3 regions of the Shewanella sp. SP1S2-4 genome follow, and region 3 is predicted to be linked to each of the others. Evidence: predicted binding sites of a transcription regulator. Region 3 holds the regulator's gene; each other region holds the start of a gene.

Evidence for each region. The regulator sigma-54, encoded in region 3, starts transcription at its own class of promoters, with help from an activator protein. The targets are predictions, from matches to a motif close to GTTGGCACGNNNNTNGNNT.
Region 1: a site for sigma-54 is predicted at 3,078-3,096, ahead of flgF (flagellar basal-body rod protein FlgF). Genes of this name have one in related genera too.
Region 2: a site for sigma-54 is predicted at 1,451-1,469, ahead of flhA (flagellar biosynthesis protein FlhA). Genes of this name have one in related genera too.

The regions. Positions count from the first base shown of each region.
Region 1 covers NZ_JAUOET010000004.1:41,430-48,935, reverse strand. The annotation lists gene flgB (flagellar basal body rod protein FlgB) at 1-303, shown strand, start outside; gene flgC (flagellar basal body rod protein FlgC) at 306-722, shown strand; gene flgD (flagellar hook assembly protein FlgD) at 747-1,517, shown strand; gene flgE (flagellar hook protein FlgE) at 1,599-2,960, shown strand; gene flgF (flagellar basal-body rod protein FlgF) at 3,133-3,876, shown strand; gene flgG (flagellar basal-body rod protein FlgG) at 3,887-4,675, shown strand; gene flgH (flagellar basal body L-ring protein FlgH) at 4,687-5,361, shown strand; gene Q4Q52_RS06235 (flagellar basal body P-ring protein FlgI) at 5,373-6,464, shown strand; gene flgJ (flagellar assembly peptidoglycan hydrolase FlgJ) at 6,482-7,506, shown strand, end outside.
Region 2 covers NZ_JAUOET010000004.1:8,877-16,382, reverse strand. The annotation lists gene fliR (flagellar biosynthetic protein FliR) at 1-172, shown strand, start outside; gene flhB (flagellar biosynthesis protein FlhB) at 191-1,321, shown strand; gene flhA (flagellar biosynthesis protein FlhA) at 1,506-3,605, shown strand; gene flhF (flagellar biosynthesis protein FlhF) at 3,617-4,999, shown strand; gene Q4Q52_RS06085 (MinD/ParA family protein) at 5,004-5,885, shown strand; gene Q4Q52_RS06080 (RNA polymerase sigma factor FliA) at 5,878-6,591, shown strand; gene cheY (chemotaxis response regulator CheY) at 6,639-7,022, shown strand; gene Q4Q52_RS06070 (protein phosphatase CheZ) at 7,036-7,506, shown strand, end outside.
Region 3 covers NZ_JAUOET010000013.1:5,646-13,151, reverse strand. The annotation lists gene mlaF (phospholipid ABC transporter ATP-binding protein MlaF) at 1-546, opposite strand, end outside; gene Q4Q52_RS13010 (KpsF/GutQ family sugar-phosphate isomerase) at 1,190-2,167, shown strand; gene kdsC (3-deoxy-manno-octulosonate-8-phosphatase KdsC) at 2,167-2,718, shown strand; gene lptC (LPS export ABC transporter periplasmic protein LptC) at 2,715-3,275, shown strand; gene lptA (lipopolysaccharide transport periplasmic protein LptA) at 3,262-3,816, shown strand; gene lptB (LPS export ABC transporter ATP-binding protein) at 3,813-4,544, shown strand; gene Q4Q52_RS12985 (RNA polymerase factor sigma-54) at 4,652-6,130, shown strand; gene hpf (ribosome hibernation promoting factor) at 6,159-6,446, shown strand; gene ptsN (PTS IIA-like nitrogen regulatory protein PtsN) at 6,449-6,892, shown strand; gene rapZ (RNase adapter RapZ) at 6,889-7,506, shown strand, end outside.

The DNA of each region.
Region 1 (7,506 bases), on a different contig from region 3:
ACGCCACATTATAAAGCCCGTGATGTAGATTTTTCTGCGGCAATGCAGGCCGCCCGTGGCCAACAACAGCAGCGTAATAGTCTTGAAATGCAAGAGACAGACAAGCATTTTGGTCTTGCTGAGTTGACTGGTCAATTTGTTAAGTTCCGCGTGCCAAATCAACCCGATACTGGTGATGGTAATACTGTTGATATCCAACAGGAACAATCGGCATTTATGCAAAATGCCCTTGAATATCAAATGTCGCTTGGTTTTTTAGACAGTAAGTTTAGTGGCATGAAGAAAGCGCTGAGAGGGGATTAATCATGAGTTTATTTAGCATATTTGATGTTGCTGGCTCAGGAATGTCGGCTCAATCGGTCAGGTTGAACACCACTGCGAGTAACATAGCTAACGCTGATTCCGTCTCGAGTAGCGTAGATAAGACCTATCGTTCCCGTCATCCTATTTTCGAAGCTGAAATGGCCAAAGCGCAAAGTCAGCAACAAGCCTCTCAAGGTGTGGCGGTAAAAGGCATTGTTGAAAGTGATAAACCACTACTAAAAGAATACTCGCCCGATCATCCGATGGCGGATGCGGACGGCTTTATTTATAAACCGAATGTTAATGTCATGGAAGAAATGGCAGATATGATTTCTGCTTCGCGCTCATATCAAATGAATGTTCAGGTCGCTGAAGCAGCTAAGTCTATGCTGCAACAAACACTTGGGATGGGTAAATAACATGTGTTACTTAGGAGGTAAGCTGTGAGCCTCATTAATCAAATTAACCAAGCATCGACGCAGACGGCTCAAAATAAGAGTCAGTCAAATGCTGTGACGACCAACTCATCAACCAGTTCAACGGGTAATCCGTTTCTTGATGGCATACGTCTGCCAAAAGATTCGATAGTACCGGAAGCGAAAAGCCAACAGTTAACTCAAGATGACTTTTTCTCGTTATTAAGCCAACAGTTATCGATGCAGGACCCTTTTAAGCCCGTCGACAACGACCAAATGATTGCGCAGATGGCATCATTTTCGACAGTTGATGGTATCAGTAAGTTAAATGATGAAATCGTTAATTTAAACAGTGTTATGACGTCGAGCCAAGCACTGCAGGCATCGGGACTCGTTGGTCGCAAGGTGTTGATCCCAACTGATACTGGCAATATTTCAGCTGAAAGCCCAACGATGAAAGGTGTGGTCAGTACCCCTAATAAAATTCCAGAGATTACTGTGCGTGTTGAAGATGAGAAGGGCCAAGTTGTGACCACCTTTAAAGTCGATGGCAGTGACGGTGGTAACGTCGATGTGAACTGGGATGGTTTAGATAAAGATGGAAAACCTGTGACCGCAGGCAACTATACGATTAAGGCGAGTGGGTTAGTGGATGGAAAATCCCAAGAACTGCCTGTTTCAACTTATGCCCATGTGACCAGTGTCTCTCTTGGTACGGCCAGTACTGGCGCCATTCTCAACTTGAGAGGCGGTATGGGGATCAAGTTAACCGATGTGTTAGCTGTGTCTGAAACTTAAATTTATACAAGATAATTTTTTAGAATCCGAATTGGGCGTTAGTTGTCCGCAATTGAATAGAGTCAAAAGTAGAGGTGAATTATGTCGTTTAACATTGCATTGAGTGGCATTTCTGCCGCACAGAAAGATTTAAACACCACGGCGAACAACATTGCGAATGCGAATACCATTGGCTTTAAAGAGTCGCGTGCTGAATTTGCGGATGTTTACGCTAATTCTATCTTTTCAAATTCTAAAACTGCTGTCGGTGGTGGTGTTGCAACGAGTCAAGTGGCCCAGCAATTCCATCAAGGCAGCTTACAGTTGACAAGTAATTCACTCGATATGGCAATTAAAGGTGGTGGTTTTTTTGTCACTGCTTCTGAAATAGGCAGTCTTGACCATTCATTTACTCGAGCAGGGGCATTTAAAGTCGATTCAAATAACTACATGGTTGATTCTGCTGGTAATTTTTTGCAGACATTCCCTGTGGATAAAGATGGTAATTCGACATCGGTAAGTTTGACTACAGCGAAACCAGTGCAGATCCCTGATACTGCAGGTAGCCCAGTAAAAACTGAAAATGTCAGTTTACAAATGAATCTAAATGCTAAGGAAAGTACCCTTGACCCTGCTGCATTCGATCCTTTAGACCCTAAGACGTACAATAATGTTACTTCAATGACAATGTATGACTCACTCGGTGAGCCACATATCATGACAACCTATTTTGTTAAGCCTAATGATGCCTCTTATAATGGAGAGAGCAATTGGGTGGCTTATTACGCTATTGATGGTAAACAAGTCGATCTAGCTGGTGCTGCTGGTACTTATCAAACGGATACTACGGGCGATGGTAACCCTGACTCAACCGGTACAGCGCAAACAACCGGCGGTTGGAAGGGCTCTGTACTTAAGTTCAATTCTGTTGGTGTCTATACCGGTAGTGATCCAGCGGTCGTTAAGACTGAGACTTTAGGTGTGGGTGGTGCAGGCGTTTTAGGTGCTGGAGCGGATGGAACTCAAGACTTAACAATTAAGTTTAATGCACCAACGCAATATGCTGCTCCTTTTGCGGCAACAGAGTTAACACAAGACGGTACGACGGTTGGTCGTTTAACTAACGTTGAAATTGGTGCTGATGGTTTAATTACTGCAAGTTACTCGAACGGTTCAACTGTGCCTTTAGCACGGGTTGCCTTGGTTCGATTTGCTAACGAACAAGGTTTAACACAAGTGGGTAATACGTCGTGGAAAGCCAGTTTGAATTCTGGCCCTGCTCTTGCTGGTGAGGCAAACAGTGGTACTTTTGGTAGCATCAGTTCATCGGCGTTAGAGCAATCGAATATCGATTTGACCACTGAACTGGTCGATTTGATTTCGGCGCAGCGTAACTTCCAAGCGAACTCTCGTACCCTTGAAGTGAACAACACACTGCAACAAACCGTATTACAAATCCGCTAATCATTACATTGTTTGACTAAGTGTTGCCGCCAGTGGCAACACTTAGCCTTAATCCTGCTATCAATTCACTTCATTTCCTTATTCTTCAATTCTATCAGTAAATTAAACGTCAACTTTATTGGCACGATGCTTGCTTTGCTATTGTCATGTAGAAAATTTGACGGAGCAGTCTGTGGACAAATTCCTTTATGTCGCCATGAGTGGCGCCAAGCAAAATATGAATGAGCTGGCGCTCCGTGCGAACAACTTAGCCAATGCTAATACCGACGGTTTTAAATCCGATATGGCACAAGCTCGCTCAATGCAAGCCTTCGGTGAAGGGTTGCCTTCCAGGGTGTTTGCGATGACAGAATCTCCGTCAGCAAATTTTCGCTCTGGTCCCATAAAAACCACTGGACGAGATCTCGATGTTGCCATTAAAGGCGATGGCTGGTTTGCCGTTCAGGCGAAAGATGGCAGTGAAGCCTATACCCGTTCAGGCAGTTTAAGTTTCGACTCTACGGGTTTACTACACAATGACAGGGGAAATCCTGTTATGGGAGATGCGGGCCCCATAGTGTTGCCGCTCCCTATTGAGAAGGTTTCAATTTCTCAGGATGGCATTATTTCTGTTCGACCTCAGGGCGCTACCGCTGAAGTGGTGGAAGAAGTTGGTCGCTTGAAACTCGTTAATCCCGGTAATGCGCAGATGATGCGTGGTGAAGATGGATTATTTCGACAAATGTCAGGAGAACCAGCACCAGCTGATCCTTTCGTCGCAGTTGAAAGTGGCGCAGTGGAAGGCAGTAACGTTAACCCTGTCGATGAAATGGTGTCTTTGATTGACCTTCAGCGTCAGTTTGAATTGCAAGTCAAGATGATGAAAACCGCGGAAGAGAATGATCGCGCTTCATCTTCATTAATGCGTATTAGTTAGGAGATAGATTATGCATCCGGCGTTATGGATTAGTAAAACTGGCTTAGACGCACAGCAAACTGACATTGCGGTGATCTCGAACAACGTGGCGAACGCTAGCACTGTGGGCTACAAGAAAAGTCGCGCAGTATTTGAAGATTTGCTTTACCAAACAGTTAACCAAGCGGGCGGTGTCAGCGCTTCTAACACTAAGTTACCTAATGGGTTAAACATAGGTGCGGGTACCAAAGTCGTCGCCACGCAGAAAATGTTTACCCAAGGCAACATGCTGACTACGGATAACTCATTGGATCTGATGATTGAAGGCCCCGGCTTTTTTGAAATCCAGCTACCCGATGGTACTGCGGCCTATACTCGAAATGGTCAGTTTACCTTAGACGATACGGGCCAGATTGTGACGCCAGGTTCTGGCTACTTGCTGCAACCCGCGATTACGATTCCTGACAATGCGACTAGTATTACCGTTTCCGCTGAGGGTGAAGTTTCAGTGAAAACCCCAGGTACAGCAGAGAACCAAGTTGTGGGTCAGTTGACTATGACGGATTTTATTAATCCATCGGGTCTGGATCCTATGGGACAAAACTTATATACGGAAACCGGTGCGAGCGGCACGCCCATTCAAGGTACCGCTTCGTTAGATGGCATGGGAGCGATTCGCCAAGGCGCCTTAGAAACCTCTAACGTTAACGTGACCGAAGAACTGGTGAACCTTATCGAAAGTCAGCGCATTTACGAGATGAACTCCAAAGTGATTTCAGCGGTAGATCAAATGCTGTCTTATGTGACTCAGAATTTATAGAGGCAAACATCATGGCTAGATATCTTGTGTTGGCCGTCGCGTTATTGCTTGCAGCCTGTAGCTCGACGCAAAAGAAACCCCTTGCGGATGATCCCTTTTATGCGCCGGTCTACCCAGAGGCTCCGCCGACAAAAATTGCCGCGACTGGCTCTATTTATCAAGACAGTCAAGCATCTAGTTTGTATTCGGATATACGTGCTCACAAAGTTGGCGACATTATCACTATCGTTTTGAAAGAGTCGACTCAAGCTAAGAAGAGTGCAGGTAATCAGATCAAAAAAGGCTCTGACATGAGCTTAGATCCCATTTTTGCTGGTGGTAGTAATGTGTCCATTGGCGGAGTGCCAATTGATTTACGTTATAAAGATAGCATGAACACTAAGCGTGAATCGGATGCGGATCAGAGCAATAGTTTAGATGGCAGCATCTCAGCAAACGTGATGCAAGTGCTGAATAACGGCAGCTTAGTGATCCGCGGCGAAAAATGGATCTCAATCAATAACGGTGATGAGTTTATTCGCGTCACAGGTTTGGTTCGCTCGCAGGACATTAAACCCGATAACACTATCGATTCAACGCGGATGGCAAATGCTCGTATTCAATACAGTGGCACAGGTACTTTCGCAGATGCTCAAAAAGTGGGCTGGTTAAGCCAGTTCTTTATGAGCGACTGGTGGCCCTTCTAAGGAGTCGTATCATGAAATATAAACTGGTGTTAGCCGTTGCCGTGCTAGTGTTTTCCCTACCTAGTCAGGCTGAACGAATTAAAGATATTGCCAATGTGCAGGGCGTACGCAGTAACCAGTTGATCGGTTATGGCTTAGTGGTTGGTTTGCCGGGAACGGGTGAAAAAACCAGTTATACCGAGCAAACCTTTATGACTATGCTCAAAAATTTCGGCATTAATCTTCCTGACAACGTCAAACCAAAGATTAAAAACGTTGCTGTGGTTGCCGTACACGCCGATATGCCAGCCTTTATAAAACCGGGTCAAGATCTTGACGTGACCGTATCTAGCTTAGGCGAAGCCAAAAGTTTACGCGGTGGCACCTTGCTACAAACCTTTTTGAAAGGTGTTGACGGTAATGTGTATGCCATAGCCCAAGGCAGCTTAGTGGTGAGTGGTTTTAGTGCAGATGGTTTAGATGGTTCAAAGGTCATTCAAAATACCCCAACAGTTGGCCGTATACCCAATGGCGCGATTGTTGAGCGCAGTGTGGCGACCCCATTTTCAACTGGCGATTATTTGACGTTTAACCTACGTCGTTCTGATTTCTCTACCGCACAACGGATGGCCGATGCGATTAATGAGCTATTAGGCCCTGATATGGCGCGTCCTTTAGACGCAACATCTGTTCAGGTCAATGCTCCGCGTGATGTATCACAACGGGTGTCTTTTTTAGCAACGCTTGAAAACCTCGATGTTATCCCAGCAGAAGAATCTGCCAAAGTGATTGTTAACTCACGTACCGGAACCATAGTGGTTGGGCAAAACGTGCGTTTACTCCCTGCGGCGATTACCCATGGCGGCATGACAGTCACGATTGCTGAGGCAACCCAGGTTTCACAGCCAAATGCCTTGGCTAATGGTCAAACAACCGTCACCAGCAATAGTACGATTACAGCGACAGAAAGTGATCGCCGTATGTTTATGTTTAATCCAGGCACTACGCTGGATGAGCTGGTTAGAGCGGTTAACTTGGTCGGTGCAGCACCCTCAGATGTGTTAGCAATACTGGAAGCGTTAAAAGTGGCAGGAGCTTTGCATGGTGAACTTATCATCATCTAATTTCTGTCGGGAAAATCATGGAAAAGCTTTCAAGTTCATCACATTTTCTTGACCTGGGCGGCTTAGATTCACTCCGCGCCCAGGCACAGAAGGATGAGAAGGGCGCCTTGAAAAAGGTCGCCCAACAATTTGAAGGTATTTTCGTGCAAATGCTGATGAAAAGTATGCGCGATGCCAATGCGGTTTTTAAGTCTGATAGTCCTCTCAATAGCCAATACACTCAGTTTTACGAGCAGATGCGCGATCAGCAGTTATCGGTCGATTTATCTGACAAAGGGGTATTGGGCCTTGCCGATATGATGGTGCAGCAACTCTCCCCTGAAACCAGTCATTTCACGCCAGCATCGGTATTGCGTGACGATGGCGGTATGAAAATGCTCCACGACGATAAAGCGCTTAATGTGCCTATGCAGAGTGCAGCCACTCCAGTGGTTGAACCCACAGTTGTTAATCATGGTGTCCCCGCTGCAATTGCTCGACCAGCATTTGAGTCCGATCGCGCCATGGATGCAAACTCATCAATGGATATTGATACGCCTCATCGTTTACTGGCGATTGATACACCTAAGCCAAGCTGGAGCGAACAGTCACTTTCTGTCGTTGAACCTGTGATTAGCGGCCAAGTTTTGCCGACGGCGGCCTTTAGGGAAACCCAGAAAATAGTCCGCTTCGGTAGTCGCGAAGAGTTTTTGGCGACCTTGTACCCACACGCTGAAAAAGCGGCAAAAGCATTAGGTACTCAACCAGAAGTATTGTTGGCGCAATCAGCGCTTGAAACTGGCTGGGGACAAAAAATTGTTCGCGGCAATAACGGCGCACCGAGCCATAACCTATTCAATATTAAAGCTGATCGCCGTTGGCAGGGCGATAAAGCGAACGTCAGCACCTTAGAATTCGAACACGGTGTGGCAGTGCAGCAAAAAGCTGACTTCCGTGTTTACAGCGACTTTGAACATAGCTTTAACGATTTTGTGTCCTTCATTGCTAATGGTGATCGTTATCAAGATGCGAAGAAAGTGGCAGCGTCCCCAACTCAGTTCAT
Region 2 (7,506 bases), on a different contig from region 3:
GCAATTAAATATTTTCTCTATTGGTTTTCCGATCACTATGATTGGCGGATTGTTTATTCTCTGGTTAACCTTAACACCTGTTATGGCCCATTTTGATGAAGTGTGGACTGCGGCTCAAGTGCTGCTTTGCGATATGTTAGCGCTTCAATGTAACGCCGATGGTTTGATATGACGGTATTAGGAGCAGCCCATGGCTGAAGAGTCAAGCGGTGAACGCAGTGAGGAACCCACTGGGAGACGTCTCGAACAGGCGCGGGAAAAAGGACAAATTGCGCGTTCGAAAGAACTCGGTACAGCAGCGGTATTAATTTCCGCTGCATGTGGCTTTTATATGTTAGGTCCAAGTCTAGCCACAAGTTTAACTCGGGTATTTGAGACTGTTTTCACCATGGACAGGGCGCAAATTTTTGATACTGAAGAAATGTTTAATGTATGGGGCGTTGTCGCGAGCGAAATCGCCTGGCCCATGGCAAAAATTATGCTGTTAATTGTGGTTGTCGCTTTCATTGGCAATATATCCCTTGGCGGGATGAATTTCTCTACCCAAGCCATGATGCCTAAGGCCAGTAAAATGAGCCCAGTCGCAGGTTTGAAGCGCATGTTCGGTGTGCAGGCGTTAGTTGAGCTGACGAAGGGGATTGCCAAGTTTTCTGTGGTGGCATTTTCTGCGTATTTATTACTGAGCTTTTACTTCAATGATATTATGTTGCTATCTAGTGATCATCTTCCTGGTAATATTTACCACGCATTAGATTTACTTGTGTGGATGTTTATCCTGTTGTGTTCCTCTATTTTATTGATTGTCGTCATCGACGTGCCGTTCCAAATTTGGAATCACAACAAGCAACTTAAGATGACCAAACAAGAAGTAAAGGATGAATATAAAGACACTGAAGGGAAGCCTGAAGTGAAATCGCGAGTAAGGCAGATGCAGCATGAGTTGGCTCAGCGCAGAATGATGGCTGAAGTACCCAATGCCGATGTCATCGTTGTTAACCCTGAGCATTTTGCAGTAGCGATTAAATACGATGTAAAACGCTCCGCTGCACCCTTTGTCATCGCTAAAGGCGTTGATGACGTCGCATTTAAAATTCGTGAGATTGCCCGCGCCCATGATGTAGCCATTGTATCTGCACCGCCGCTTGCGAGAGCAATATACCATACGACTAAGTTGGATCAACAAATCCCCGAAGGATTGTTTACTGCTGTGGCACAGATTTTGGCCTATGTATTCCAGTTACGCCAATATCAGAAAGGACGCGGTCGTAAACCTATTCCAGTTCCGCTTAATCAGCCCATTCCTGATGAATTGAAATATTAAGTTTGCAGCATCTGACACTTGTGAGTGATACACAAGATGATGTCACTTTATATGAATGTTCCAATATTATTTCTTCTTTATATCAATGAGTCATAGGTATAATTCTCCTTAATTAGTCAGGTTGATTTTGTTGGCGTGTTTTTTGCTTTTCGCTTCTTACACGTCAAAATTTAGGTTATAGCGAATGGATGTTAAAGCGACTCTTGGTCAAGTAAAACAAATGCGGCTGAGCTCACTCAAAGGCATTGGTACGCCTATGGTTGTGCTTGCTGCATTGGCCATGATTGTTTTACCTATTCCTCCATTCTTATTAGACATACTTTTCTCATTCAACATAGCCTTAGCGCTCATCGTATTGTTAGTCGCAATTTATACCGATAGGCCGTTAGATTTTGCCGCCTTTCCAACGGTATTACTTGTGGCGACATTACTTCGCCTTGCACTGAACGTTGCTTCAACTCGTGTGGTATTACTCGAGGGCCATAATGGTGGCGATGCAGCAGGTAAGGTGATTGAAGCCTTCGGTTCCGTGGTGATTGGCGGTAACTATGCCGTTGGCTTGGTTGTCTTTATCATTTTGATTATTATCAACTTTGCGGTAGTGACTAAAGGTGCTGGTCGTATTGCTGAAGTGAGTGCCCGCTTTACCTTAGATGCTATGCCTGGTAAGCAAATGGCAATTGATGCCGACCTAAATGCCGGTACTTTGAATCAAGAACAAGCAAGATTACGTCGAGCAGAAGTGACCCGTGAAGCGGATTTCTATGGTGCGATGGACGGTGCTTCAAAATTTGTAAAAGGTGATGCCGTTGCGGGTATCATGATTCTAGTGATCAACATCTTAGGTGGTTTCATCATAGGTATTGTTCAGCATGGCTTAAGTTTTTCTGAAGCGGTTGAAATTTATACCTTGCTGACTATCGGTGATGGTCTAGTGGCGCAGATCCCTGGGTTATTATTGTCAATCGCAGCAGCATTGATGGTGACCCGTCAAAATGAATCCGGTGATATGGGCCAAATGATGATGAGTCAGATGTTTGACAGTCATAAGTCATTGGGTATCGCTGCTGGAGTCCTATTTGTCATGGGAATCGTTCCTGGCATGCCGCATATGGCGTTCTTAAGTTTTGCTTTTATGACGGCAGGTGCCGCTTATTTTGTCTATAAGCGTAATGAATCAAAACGCATTAAAGCCCTAGAGCAAGTTAAGTCTGGCCCTGTAGAGAGGCAAGATAAGGAGCCTAAAGAGTTGGGCTGGGATGATGTGCATCATGTTGATACTATTGGGCTTGAGGTGGGATATCGTTTAATTCCGCTGGTCGATAAAGGTCAAGGTGGCGAGTTATTAAGCCGTATCAAAGGCGTACGTAAAAAGTTATCCCAAGAACTGGGCTTCTTAGTGCCAGCAGTGCATATTCGCGATAATTTAGATTTGTCGCCTAATGCCTATCGCATTTCATTAATGGGCGTAGTTGTTGGTGAGGCGGATATTCGACACGACTGCGAATTGGCGATTAACCCTGGCCAAGTCTATGGCAAGCTCGATGGTATTGAAACGCGTGACCCAGCTTTTGGTCTTGAAGCGGTATGGATTGCCCCTGAATTACGTGAGCATGCCCAAACATTAGGGTATACGGTTGTTGATGCCGCTACGGTTGTAGCAACCCATATTAGCCAATTGCTGACCAATAATGCTGCAAAGTTGTTAGGTTACGAAGAAGTGCAACAACTGATGGATATGCTTGCGAAACACTCGCCTAAACTGGTGGATGGCTTTATTCCTGATGTCATGCCACTCGGGCATGTCGTAAAAGTGATGCAGAACCTGTTAAATGAAGGGGTTTCAGTCAGAGACTTGCGTACAATAGTGCAAACTTTGTTAGAATACGGCACTAAGAGTAATGACACTGAAGTTTTGACCGCTGCAGTACGTATCGCATTGAAACGTATGATAGTCCAAGAGATCTCTGGTCCAGAGTTAGAAATCCCCGTCATTACATTGGCGCCAGAGTTGGAACAGATGTTGCATCAATCAATGCAAGCAACTGGTGGTGATGGTCCAAATATTGAACCCGGTCTTGCAGAACGCATGCAGCAGTCCCTTGCCGATGCGGCTCAGAAGCAAGAAATGGTCGGACAACCCGCCATATTGTTGACGTCAGGTATGTTACGCGCGACGCTGTCACGCTTTGTTAAACATACTATTCCTAATCTCAGAGTCATTTCGTATCAAGAAATACCTGATGAGAAGCAAATACGTATCGTATCTGCAGTCGGCCAGTAGAGGACGCATAAGTGAAGATTAAACGATTTTTTGCCAAAGACATGCGCGCCGCACTGGCCCAAGTGAAAGAAACACTCGGCTCAGATGCCGTCATTATGTCAAATAAGAAAGTGAATGGTGGCATCGAAATTGTCGCTGCCGTTGACTATGATGAGCCTAAAGCAAAAACCGCAGCTACTGCGCCAGCGCCAACCTTTATGGACGTGAGTGACGACCTCGTATCCCTAGGGGCTAAGCAGCCTATACGAGTAGAAACCCGTGCAAAGCCTGCGGCACCTGCTGACTCATTACAAGCCTTGTTAGAGAAGCAGCAAAGTCGTTTGAATCAACAGATGTCGCATCAGCAAGTTGATGCAGATTTACCTGCATGGGCTAAGGGCTTACAAGCGCCGGCTACTGCCAAAGTAGAGCGTCGCGAAGCGCCTGCTGCTTTTGATAAGAAGCCACAAACATCACAGAAACAAAATGCCGATATTGAGGCAATGCGTGATGAGCTAGCTTCATTGCGTAATTTGTTAACACATCAAGTGTCCTCTTTGATGACAGAACATAAAAAACGTATCGACCCTGTCGGAGCTATGCTCGAAGCCAAGTTACTTGAGGCAGAATTTTCCCCAGCGGTTGCCAATAAATTAGCGGCGCTGAGCCAACATTATACGCCTGCAGAATTAGTCAGAGCTTTACCTCAAAGTCTCGCTAACTTGCTTGATAATCAAGGTGATGACATTGTTAAGCAGGGCGGTGTGGTGGCCTTAGTTGGCCCAACCGGTGTCGGCAAAACCACGTCATTAGCTAAACTTGCGGCCCGTTTTGCAGCTCATCATGGTGCAGAGCATGTTGCTTTGATAACGACAGACCATTATCGCATCGGAGCCTATGAGCAATTAGCAACCTATGGCAAAATAATGGGCTGCCCTGTAAAGCAAGCTCATGATCTGAATGAATTAGAGCAAATTCTTTATCAGTTTAGAAATCGCAAGCTAGTATTGATAGATACGGCTGGCATGGGACAGCGAGATATGCGTCTTTACCAGCAACTTGATAATTTAACTGCAAATAGCAGGATACCTATCCGCAGTTATCTGGTACTGTCTGCGACAGGACAGCGCCGTGTATTGCAAGATGCAGTCAATCATTTTAAACGCATTCCCCTATCTGGTGTCGTTCTTACAAAACTCGATGAATCTGTGTCGTTAGCAGGGGCATTAAGTGTGTTGATCCAAAACGGATTACCATTAAGTTATGTTACTGATGGGCAAAGAGTTCCTGAAGATATGAAAGTTGCGGATACCTTAGATTTAGCCCAACAGGCACTCGCAGCGTTAGATAGTACAGAACAACAATCATTACAAGACACAGCGTGGTCAGATAATATGGCCTGTGCATTTGAGTAGATTTATGACCCTGGATCAAGCAAGTGGTTTACGTATGATGAATCAACCCTATAACGAAAAAGTGAAAGTAATCGCGGTCACAGGTGGTAAAGGTGGCGTTGGCAAAACCAGCGTTTCCATTAATACAGCTGTGGCATTAGCCGAAAAAGGCAAGCGTGTCTTGGTACTTGATGCTGACCTTGGCTTAGCAAACGTCGATGTCATGCTGGGTATTCGTGCCGAGCGTAACCTCTCCCATGTTCTCTCTGGTGATGCAGAGCTTGACGATATTATCGTTCGCGGCCCTAAGGGAATTGGCATAGTGCCAGCCACTTCAGGGACGCAAGGGATGGTGGAATTAAGCCCAGCGCAGCATGCAGGGTTAATTCGCGCTTTCAGTGAGATGCGGACTCAGTTTGATATTCTAGTCGTAGATACTGCTGCTGGGATTTCAGATATGGTGCTCAGTTTCTCACGTGCATCGCAGGATGTGCTGGTCGTTGTTTGTGATGAACCCACATCGATAACTGATGCCTACGCCCTGATAAAAATCCTCAGCCGTGAGCATGGCGTGTTCCGTTTTAAAATAGTTGCCAATATGGTGCGTAGTTTACGCGAAGGTATGGAATTATTTGCTAAACTCAGTAAAGTGACCGACAGATTTTTAGATGTCGCCCTTGAATTAGTTGCAACTATTCCATTTGACGAAAACTTACGTAAATCAGTTCGTAAGCAAAAACTGGTAGTTGAAGCTTATCCTAAATCACCAGCGGCGATTGCGTATCAAGGATTGGCAAATAAAATTCTGAGCTGGCCTGTACCGCAGCAACCTGGTGGGCATTTGGAGTTTTTCGTTGAGCGTTTAGTGCAACGACCAGATTTTCAAGAGGAAAAAACGAGTGAATAAAGCCGCTGCGTATACTTGTTTAGACAATAAATCGTCGATCGTTGAACAGTATGCTCCGTTGGTTAAAAGAATTGCGCATCATTTACTCGCCAGATTACCTGCCTCAGTGCAGCTAGATGATTTACTCCAAGCTGGGATGATGGGTTTATTAGAAGCATCATCCAAGTTTGATGGTGGCAAGGGTGCGAAATTTGAAACCTTCGCCGGCATACGTATACGAGGGGCGATGTTAGATGAAATTCGCCGTGGTGATTGGGTGCCTCGTTCCGTTCATCGTAATAACCGCAAGGTTGCACATGCTATTGATGAGTTAGAGCAAGAACTGGGCCGTGATGCACGCGACACAGAAATTGCAGAAAAACTTGATATGACGCTCGATGAGTACCATCATATTCTTAACGATGTTTCTGTCGGAAAAATCATAGGGATAGAAGACTTAGGCGTATCTCAGGATATACTTACAGTGAGTGATCGGTCCGATGATGACTCATTTGAAGCATTAGCTGAGAACCAATTTCATTCTGCGCTGGTTGAGGCAATTAAATTATTGCCTGAAAGAGATGCATTAGTGTTATCCCTGTACTACGATGAAGCATTGAATTTAAAAGAGATTGGCGCCATTCTTGAGGTCAGTGAATCGCGTGTTAGCCAGATATTAAGTCAGGCAATGTTGCGATTGAAAGCTAAACTCAAGCACTGGACATAAGTATAATTATTAATCGAGCACAGAATGTCAGCTCACCGGAGGAAACCTTGGACAAGAATATGAAGATTCTCATTGTTGACGATTTTTCGACAATGAGGCGTATCATCAAGAACTTGTTGCGAGACTTGGGGTTTAACAATACCCAAGAAGCAGACGATGGCTCAACAGCCCTGCCGATGTTGCAAAAGGGGGATTTTGATTTTGTTGTTACAGATTGGAATATGCCCGGTATGCAAGGCATCGATCTGTTAAAAGCAATTCGCGCAGATGATTCGCTAAAGCATTTACCCGTATTAATGGTGACAGCTGAAGCAAAACGTGAACAGATTATCGCTGCCGCTCAAGCGGGAGTGAATGGATATGTGGTTAAGCCTTTTACCGCTGCAACGCTGAAAGAGAAGCTAGATAAAATATTCGAACGACTCGCTTGAGCAAGGATGAGCTATGAAGTCACAAACATCAGGGCTCATCACGCTCGAACAAGCTCAGCACTTGGTTGAATTATTAAGTGTCGGTGAGCAACGTCAGGCAGATGATTTATTTCGGGAGCTTGCTGCTCCACTGCAACGAGAATTATTTGAAGAGGTAGGGAAATTAACTCGGCAACTTCATAGCGCTTTAATGGATTTTCAAGTTGATAATCGTCTAGCTGAATTAGCCAATACAGAAATTCCCGATGCCAAACAACGTTTAAATTACGTTATTGACATGACTGAACAAGCGGCAAATAAAACCATGGATGCGGTAGAAGAATGTTTACCTTTGGCCAATGCCGTAACGGTAAATATTCAAAAAGTCATGCCATCTTGGGACAAATTAATGCGCCGGGAAATAGAACTCAGCGAGTTTAAGGTTCTTTGCCACGATGTCCAAGATCTTATGTCCCGTAGTTCAAATGACTCGACTCGACTGCGT
Region 3 (7,506 bases):
CACGCCCATAGAGATTGGATCTTGGCCGGCAAAAGGCTCATCGTACATCACCATTTCAGGCTCAAGCGCTATGGCTCTGGCCAATGCTGCGCGGCGTTGCATACCACCGGATAACTCACTTGGCATCATCTGGGCGGCGCCACGCAAGCCTACGGCTTCAAGCTTCATCAGCACGATAGTGCGAATAATGTCTTCTGGCAGACCAGAATGTTCGCGCAGCGCAAACGCCACGTTATCGAACACATTAATGTCGGTAAATAGCGCGCCACTTTGAAACAGCATGCTCATCCGCTTACGCAGGCTAAATAATTCATTGCGACTCACGCCATGGATATCGTGGCCATCAAATAGCACTTGTCCGTGGTCAGGCGTTAATTGGCCGCCGATCAACTTTAACAGGGTCGTTTTGCCTATGCCGCTCGGCCCCATGATCGCCGTCACCTTGCCCCTTGGAATGGACAGGCTAATATCTTCATATATCACACGCTGACCGCGGCTAAACCCCAAATTACGGATCTCAACCAACGGAGTTTGTTCTTGAGTCATGCTTGATTCCGACATTTGCAAAGAGGTGATCCTAGTCTTCCTAGACTGACCAATCGAAGAGCCGCAAATTGTACGTAATTGCGCTTTAACCTACAACCGAATCGACACTATCGCCCAGTGATACTTTCAATTTGCCTCATTTACAGCGAAAATGCGCCCTAAGTTTTCACTCTGCATAGGTAAAATGTTACTTAATGTTTTCAACCTAGTTGCATAATTGGCAATATTGGCTAATTCGTTCGCACTTAGCTCGCTCTTCGTCCACTTTTAAGGTGTGATAAGTCGATACACGAGTGTGAAATCGAGGCATCCCGTGCGGTAATCTCCACTGCGATACGGGATAAATCCATTGAAATAAACGACAAAGACGATGATATTGCTCAAGGCCTTCAGTTGCTTAACGGGTTATTGTGCATGCATAGCTGCCGCATCTGAACTTGACGAGTCAGATCAATCACTCTAGCCTGCCGCAATTGTTTTGTTGTTTTAGGAAACTCACCACAACGAGACATAAGCTAAATCGTCTGAAAACAAACTAAAACTTGGCAGAAAGCCTATTACATATCATCTTTATCGCGTACCAAATTGTGCTATTCCAATCCCATCATGGGGCGACAAAGACAATGCAAAAAGAGAGATAGACATGGTAGACAAATCACAACTGCGCCAATGGGGCTGTAAAGTTATCGACATTGAAAAGTCAGCCCTAGACAATCTTTATCAATATGTTGATTCGGCTGAATTTGCAGAAGCTTGCGAGTTGATCCTCAACTGCACAGGCAAAGTGATTGTCATGGGCATGGGCAAGTCGGGCCATATCGGCAATAAGATTTCTGCCACCCTCGCCAGCACAGGAACGCCCGCATTTTTTGTGCATCCGGGTGAAGCCAGCCACGGTGATCTCGGTGTATTAGCCGATAACGATGTGATTTTAGCGATTTCAAATTCCGGTGAGTCGAGCGAAATCCTCACCTTAATGCCCGTCATCCAACGTATGGGGGTACCCGTTATTGCGGTAACAGGTAAACCCGAATCGAACATGGCGCGCTTAGCTAAAGTGCATTTATGTATTGAAGTTCCAGAAGAGGCTTGCCCACTGGGACTCGCTCCAACATCAAGCACCACAGCGACCTTAGTGATGGGCGATGCCATTGCCATTGCGCTGCTACAAGCCAAAGGCTTTACCCGTGATGATTTTGCAATGTCCCATCCTGGCGGTGCTTTAGGACGCAAGTTATTGTTAAAAGTCTGCGATGTGATGCACAGCGGTGATGACTTACCGCTCGTTAACCACGATATTTGCATCACAGAAGCCCTGTACGAAATTTCCAAGAAAGGCTTAGGCATGACGGCGATTATTGATGATCAGCGCAAACTGGTCGGTATCTTCACCGATGGTGATTTACGCCGCGTTATCGATGCCGAAGTGAATCTGCGTACAACGCCCATCGCCGATGTGATGACCCGTAACTGCGTGACCATCACAGACGGTGTGTTGGCCGCCCAAGCGCTGCAAGTGATGGATTCCAAAAACATCAACGGATTAATTGTTATCGATAAAGACCGCCATCCTATCGGCGCTCTTAACATGCTAGACATGGTTAAAGCAGGAGTCATTTAATGCCACAGCAAGGATTTTACGGCCCAATCAGTGATGATGTGTGGCAACGCGCGCAAAAGATTAAACTGTTGATTTGTGACGTCGATGGAGTGTTTTCCGACGGCCGTATCTACTTAAGCAATAGCGGCGAAGAGCTAAAAGCCTTCCACACCCGCGACGGCTATGGTGTGCGCTCACTACTCACCAGCGGTTTTAATCTCGCCGTTATCACTGGACGTCAATCCAAAATCGTTGAAAACCGTATGACAGCCCTTGGGGTTACCCATATTTACCAAGGCGTAGATAATAAGTTCGAGCCCTATGAAGCATTGCTCGCACTCTATGGTGTCACCCCGGAAGAAGTAGCATATATCGGTGATGATATTGTCGATTTACCCGTGATGAATGTCGTCGGTTTAGCGGTCAGTGTGGCCGATGGTCATCCCTATGTGCGTCAGCACGCCCACTTTGTCACTACGCTCAATGGTGGCCACGGTGCACTGCGTGAACTCACAGATCTGTTGCTACTCAGTCAAAATAAATTCACTTCGGCCCATGGAATGAGTATATGAGTCGTGTGACACTCGCGATTATTGCTTTTTTTGGAACTGCATTAGTGCTGTATTGGCAAGTGCAGAACAAGCACAGCGGTGATACCGATAATAGAGTTAAAGATCAAAATACCCCAGATTTCATCATTGAAGATCTGCGCAGTGTTGAGTTCAATGAACAAGGGCTAGTCAATAGCCGTGTGACGGCGAAACACATGGAACATTATGATTCAACGAATCAAACTTACTTTACTCAACCTGTTTATCTTGTTTATCCAGACCAAGGTAAAGCACAATGGCAACTCAGTGCAGATCAGGGCAAGCTAAACAAGGAAACGGGCAAGGTTGTACTCGAAAACAATGTTATTATTGATGCCATTAGCGCAGAAGAACCGATCCAGACCTTGTCCACTAGTTATCTGGAACTCGATCTCAATACTATGATAATGACCTCTGACCGTACCATTTACGTCACAGGGAAAGATTTTAATATTCAAGGCCAAGGCCTTTATGCCGACCTCAACGCGCAAGAAGTGAAATTGACCAGTCAGGTAGTAGGAACATATGAAGCAAAATAACGTATTACTTGCCAGCCTAATGCTAATAATGAGCATGAGCGCCTTTGCTAAAGTCGACGACCTAAAGCAGGAAGTTAAAATCAAAGCAGTGAGCCAAACGGCAGATATCAAGAACAACCAGATCATCTTCTTTGGCCCGGTGGAAGTTACCCAAGGCTCGATAAAAATCCAAGCAAATGAACTGCGTGCATTTTCTGCCGAAGGTGAAAATAGCAAAATTTTAGTGGCCACTGGTAACCCAGCAACTTACAGCCAAGTGTTAGACGATGGTCGTCCAGCCTCGGCGAGCGCGAAAGAAATTCGTTACGATATGGCAAGCCGTACCCTAACACTGAAAGGCCAAGCTTCGTTAGATCAAGCGGGTAGCCAAGTGACGGGTAATGTGATCCGCTATAACATCATCCAGCAAAAATTGATTGCTGAGAGCACAGGTAGTGGTGACGATCGCGTGATCACTATTATTCAGCCTGAAAGCTATCAAGATGATGCCAAACCAGACGCGCCAGCAGATAAACCTGTGAAAAAGCAGGACTCTAAATGACCCAAATCACCCTAAGAGCACAAAATCTGGCGAAGAGTTACAAGAGTCGCCAAGTGGTTAAAGACGTCAGTCTGACGGTAAAAACCGGTCAGGTCGTTGGCCTACTCGGCCCGAACGGCGCGGGTAAAACTACCACCTTTTACATGGTCGTCGGTCTGGTTAAAAGCGATAAAGGCCACATCTTTATCGACGATGATGATTTAACCGCAGATCCTATGCACCTGCGTGCCCGCAAAGGTATAGGTTACTTGCCGCAGGAAGCCAGTATCTTCCGTAAACTGACCGTCCATGACAACATCATGGCCGTGCTGCAAACGCGTAAAGAATTAAAAAAAGAGCAAAGGGAAGAAGAGCTAGAGCATCTGCTCGAAGAGTTCCACATTACCCACATCCGTGACAGCCAAGGCATGTCATTGTCGGGCGGTGAACGTCGCCGTGTCGAAATTGCGCGGGCGTTAGCAGCAAATCCTAAGTTCATTTTGCTCGATGAACCCTTTGCTGGTGTCGATCCGATTTCGGTTATCGACATTAAAAAGATTATCGAACAGCTCAAAAGTCGTGGCCTTGGCGTGTTGATCACAGACCACAATGTCCGTGAGACATTAGATGTGTGTGAACATGCCTATATCGTGAGTCACGGAAACTTGATTGCCGAGGGGACACCCGCAGAGATCTTAGACAATCAGCAAGTTAGGGCTGTGTACTTAGGTGAACAATTCAGGCTATAGTTAATCAAGCGGAGCCAATGCAGGTAATTTATGCCACCATTGGACTCCACTCAAGATGATAACAAGCGACCTCATCCAACAATAATAACGTAGGGATCAGCGGTAACATGAAAGCGTCACTCCAGCTCAAACTGGGTCAACAGTTAACCATGACGCCACAATTACAACAGGCCATACGTCTGTTGCAACTGTCGTCATTAGAACTGCAGCAAGAGATCCAGCAAGCCTTAGATTCTAATCCCCTTCTCGAGCTGGAAGAGGATCAATTCGACGCCACTAAAGCCCCTGTAAACCAAACGCTATCCGATACGGATTTCAGTGAATCGAGCACTCTGCCGCCAGAGAAAGACAGCTCCACCATAGACACGGCAGAGTCCTTAACCAAAGAATCCATGCCCGACGAACTCCCCATGGACACCACCTGGGATGAAGTGTTCACCGCCTCCCCCAATTCTGGCCCCGGTGGCAGTCGTGAAGATGATATGCCCTTCCAAGGTGAGACCAGTGAAGGCTTGTATGAGCACTTAGAATGGCAAAAAAACCTCACGCCGTTTTCTGAAACCGATTTAGCCATTGCCACCGCCATTATTGATGCCATTGACGATCAGGGCTATCTCACCCAAAGCACTGAAGAAATTCTCGAAGCTATGGGCAATCCTGAGGTTGAGCTTGACGAAGTCGAAGCCGTACTCAAGCGCATTCAACACTTTGATCCCATTGGTGTTGCCGCCCGCGATTTAAGCGAGTGCCTGTTGATCCAACTGTCGCATTTCGCCGCTGACACGCCCAACCTAGAAAACGCCCGCATGCTGATCAAAGATCATTTAGATCTGATCGCCGCCCGCGATTTTAGATTGTTGATGCGTAAGACTAAATTAAAAGAGGATGAGTTAAGAGACGGCATAGCGCTTATCCAAACCCTCAATCCCCGCCCAGGTTTATTGATTACGCCCAACGATGACGAATACGTCATCCCAGATGTGTCAGTGTCGAAGAAAAATGGCCGCTGGGTGGTTGAGCTGAATCCTGACTGCATGCCAAAAATCAATGTAAACCAACATTATGCCTCGATGGCGCGCAGCACTAAAAGCCAAGCCGATAGCCAATTTATTCGTGGCCATCTGCAAGAGGCTAAATGGTTTATCAAGAGTTTAGAGAGCCGTAATGATACCTTGTTGAAGGTGGCGAACTGTATCGTCCAATATCAGCAAGGTTTCTTTGAATACGGTGAAGAAGCCATGAAACCTATGGTGCTTAACGATATTGCCGAAGCGGTAGAAATGCATGAGTCGACCATCTCACGGGTGACGACACAGAAATACATGCATACCCCTAAGGGACTTTTTGAACTAAAATACTTCTTCTCTAGCCACGTCGGTACTGACGATGGTGGGGAGTGCTCATCCACAGCAATCAGAGCCTTCATTAAGAAACTGGTTGCAGCGGAAAACCAGAAAAAACCATTGAGCGACAGTAAGATGGCACAACTTCTGGCAGAACAAGGGATCAACGTAGCCCGCAGAACCATTGCGAAGTACCGAGAGGCTATGCTCATTCCGCCTTCTAATCAGCGTAAAAGTTTATAACCTACAGTGGATATCGGAGGACGTTTCTATGCAAATAAACCTGAGTGGACACCATGTCGAAATTACCGAATCGTTACGCGCATATGTAGAAGAAAAGTTTTCAAAACTTGAACGCCATTTCGAACAGATCAATAATGTGCACGTTGTGCTCAATGTCGAGAAAATGCAACAGATTGCCGAAGCGAGAATAAATCTTATCGGTGGTGAAGTTTTTGCTACTTCAGAGCATGCTGACATGTATGCCGCTATAGACGCCCTGATTGACAAGCTTGATCGTCAGGTTATTAAACACAAAGAGAAGTTAACAAAACACTAATAATGGAACTTTGTACCATACTGCGGCCGGAGTGCACTACCTGCGCCACTCCGGGCAGCAAGAAAAAGGTACTGGAACTCATCAGCGACTTAGTCGCTGCCCAGTACCCGACCCTCTCATCTCAAGAGATATTCGAAAGCCTAGTGGCGCGCGAAAAGATGGGGAGCACAGGTATAGGTAACGGCATCGCCATTCCACATGGTCGACTAGCCGATATAGATCAGCCCATTGCCATACTCATTAAGTGTGAAGAGCCGATAGCATTCGATGCTATCGATAAGCAACCTGTTGATATTTTATTTGCACTACTGGTGCCTGCAGACCAATGTCAGCAGCACTTAAGTACCTTGTCTTGCATGGCCGAAAAGCTGAGCGACAAGCAAATATTAAAGCAATTACGCAAGACGCATGATGAAACGGAACTCTATCAGGTAATCACTGGATGAAACTGGTCATAGTGTCGGGCCGCTCAGGCTCAGGCAAATCTGTCGCCCTAAGGGTACTCGAAGATCTCGGCTATTATTGTGTCGATAACCTTCCCTTGCCCTTAATCGGCACTTTGCTTGAGCAACTCAAAGGCAGTAACGATCTCGTCGCCATCAGTGTCGACGTGCGTAACATGCCTGAGCAGGATAAAGTCTTAGTGAAGCAACTCGCGAGCCTGCCTCCTGATACTGAGTTAACCAGCTTCTTCCTCAATTCCAGCGATAAAATTCTGCTCAAGCGTTACAGCGAAACCCGCCGTTTGCACCCTTTGTCGAAGAGCCAAGTCTCTTTGCAAGAAGCAATAAAACTGGAAGGGAAACTGCTCGAGCCTATGTCAAAACTGGTCGATCACTACATAGATACGTCGAACCTGAATATCTATGATTTAAGCGATCAAGTGAGACAAATTCTGCTCGGCAGTGTCGATAAAGAATTAGTGATCAACTTTGAGTCCTTTGGCTTTAAGCACGGTATGCCCACCGAAGCCGACTTTATGTTTGATGTGCGCTTCCTGCCTAACCCACACTGGGAACTGGCGCTGCGTCCATTGACTGGCTTAGATGAGCCCGTAGCT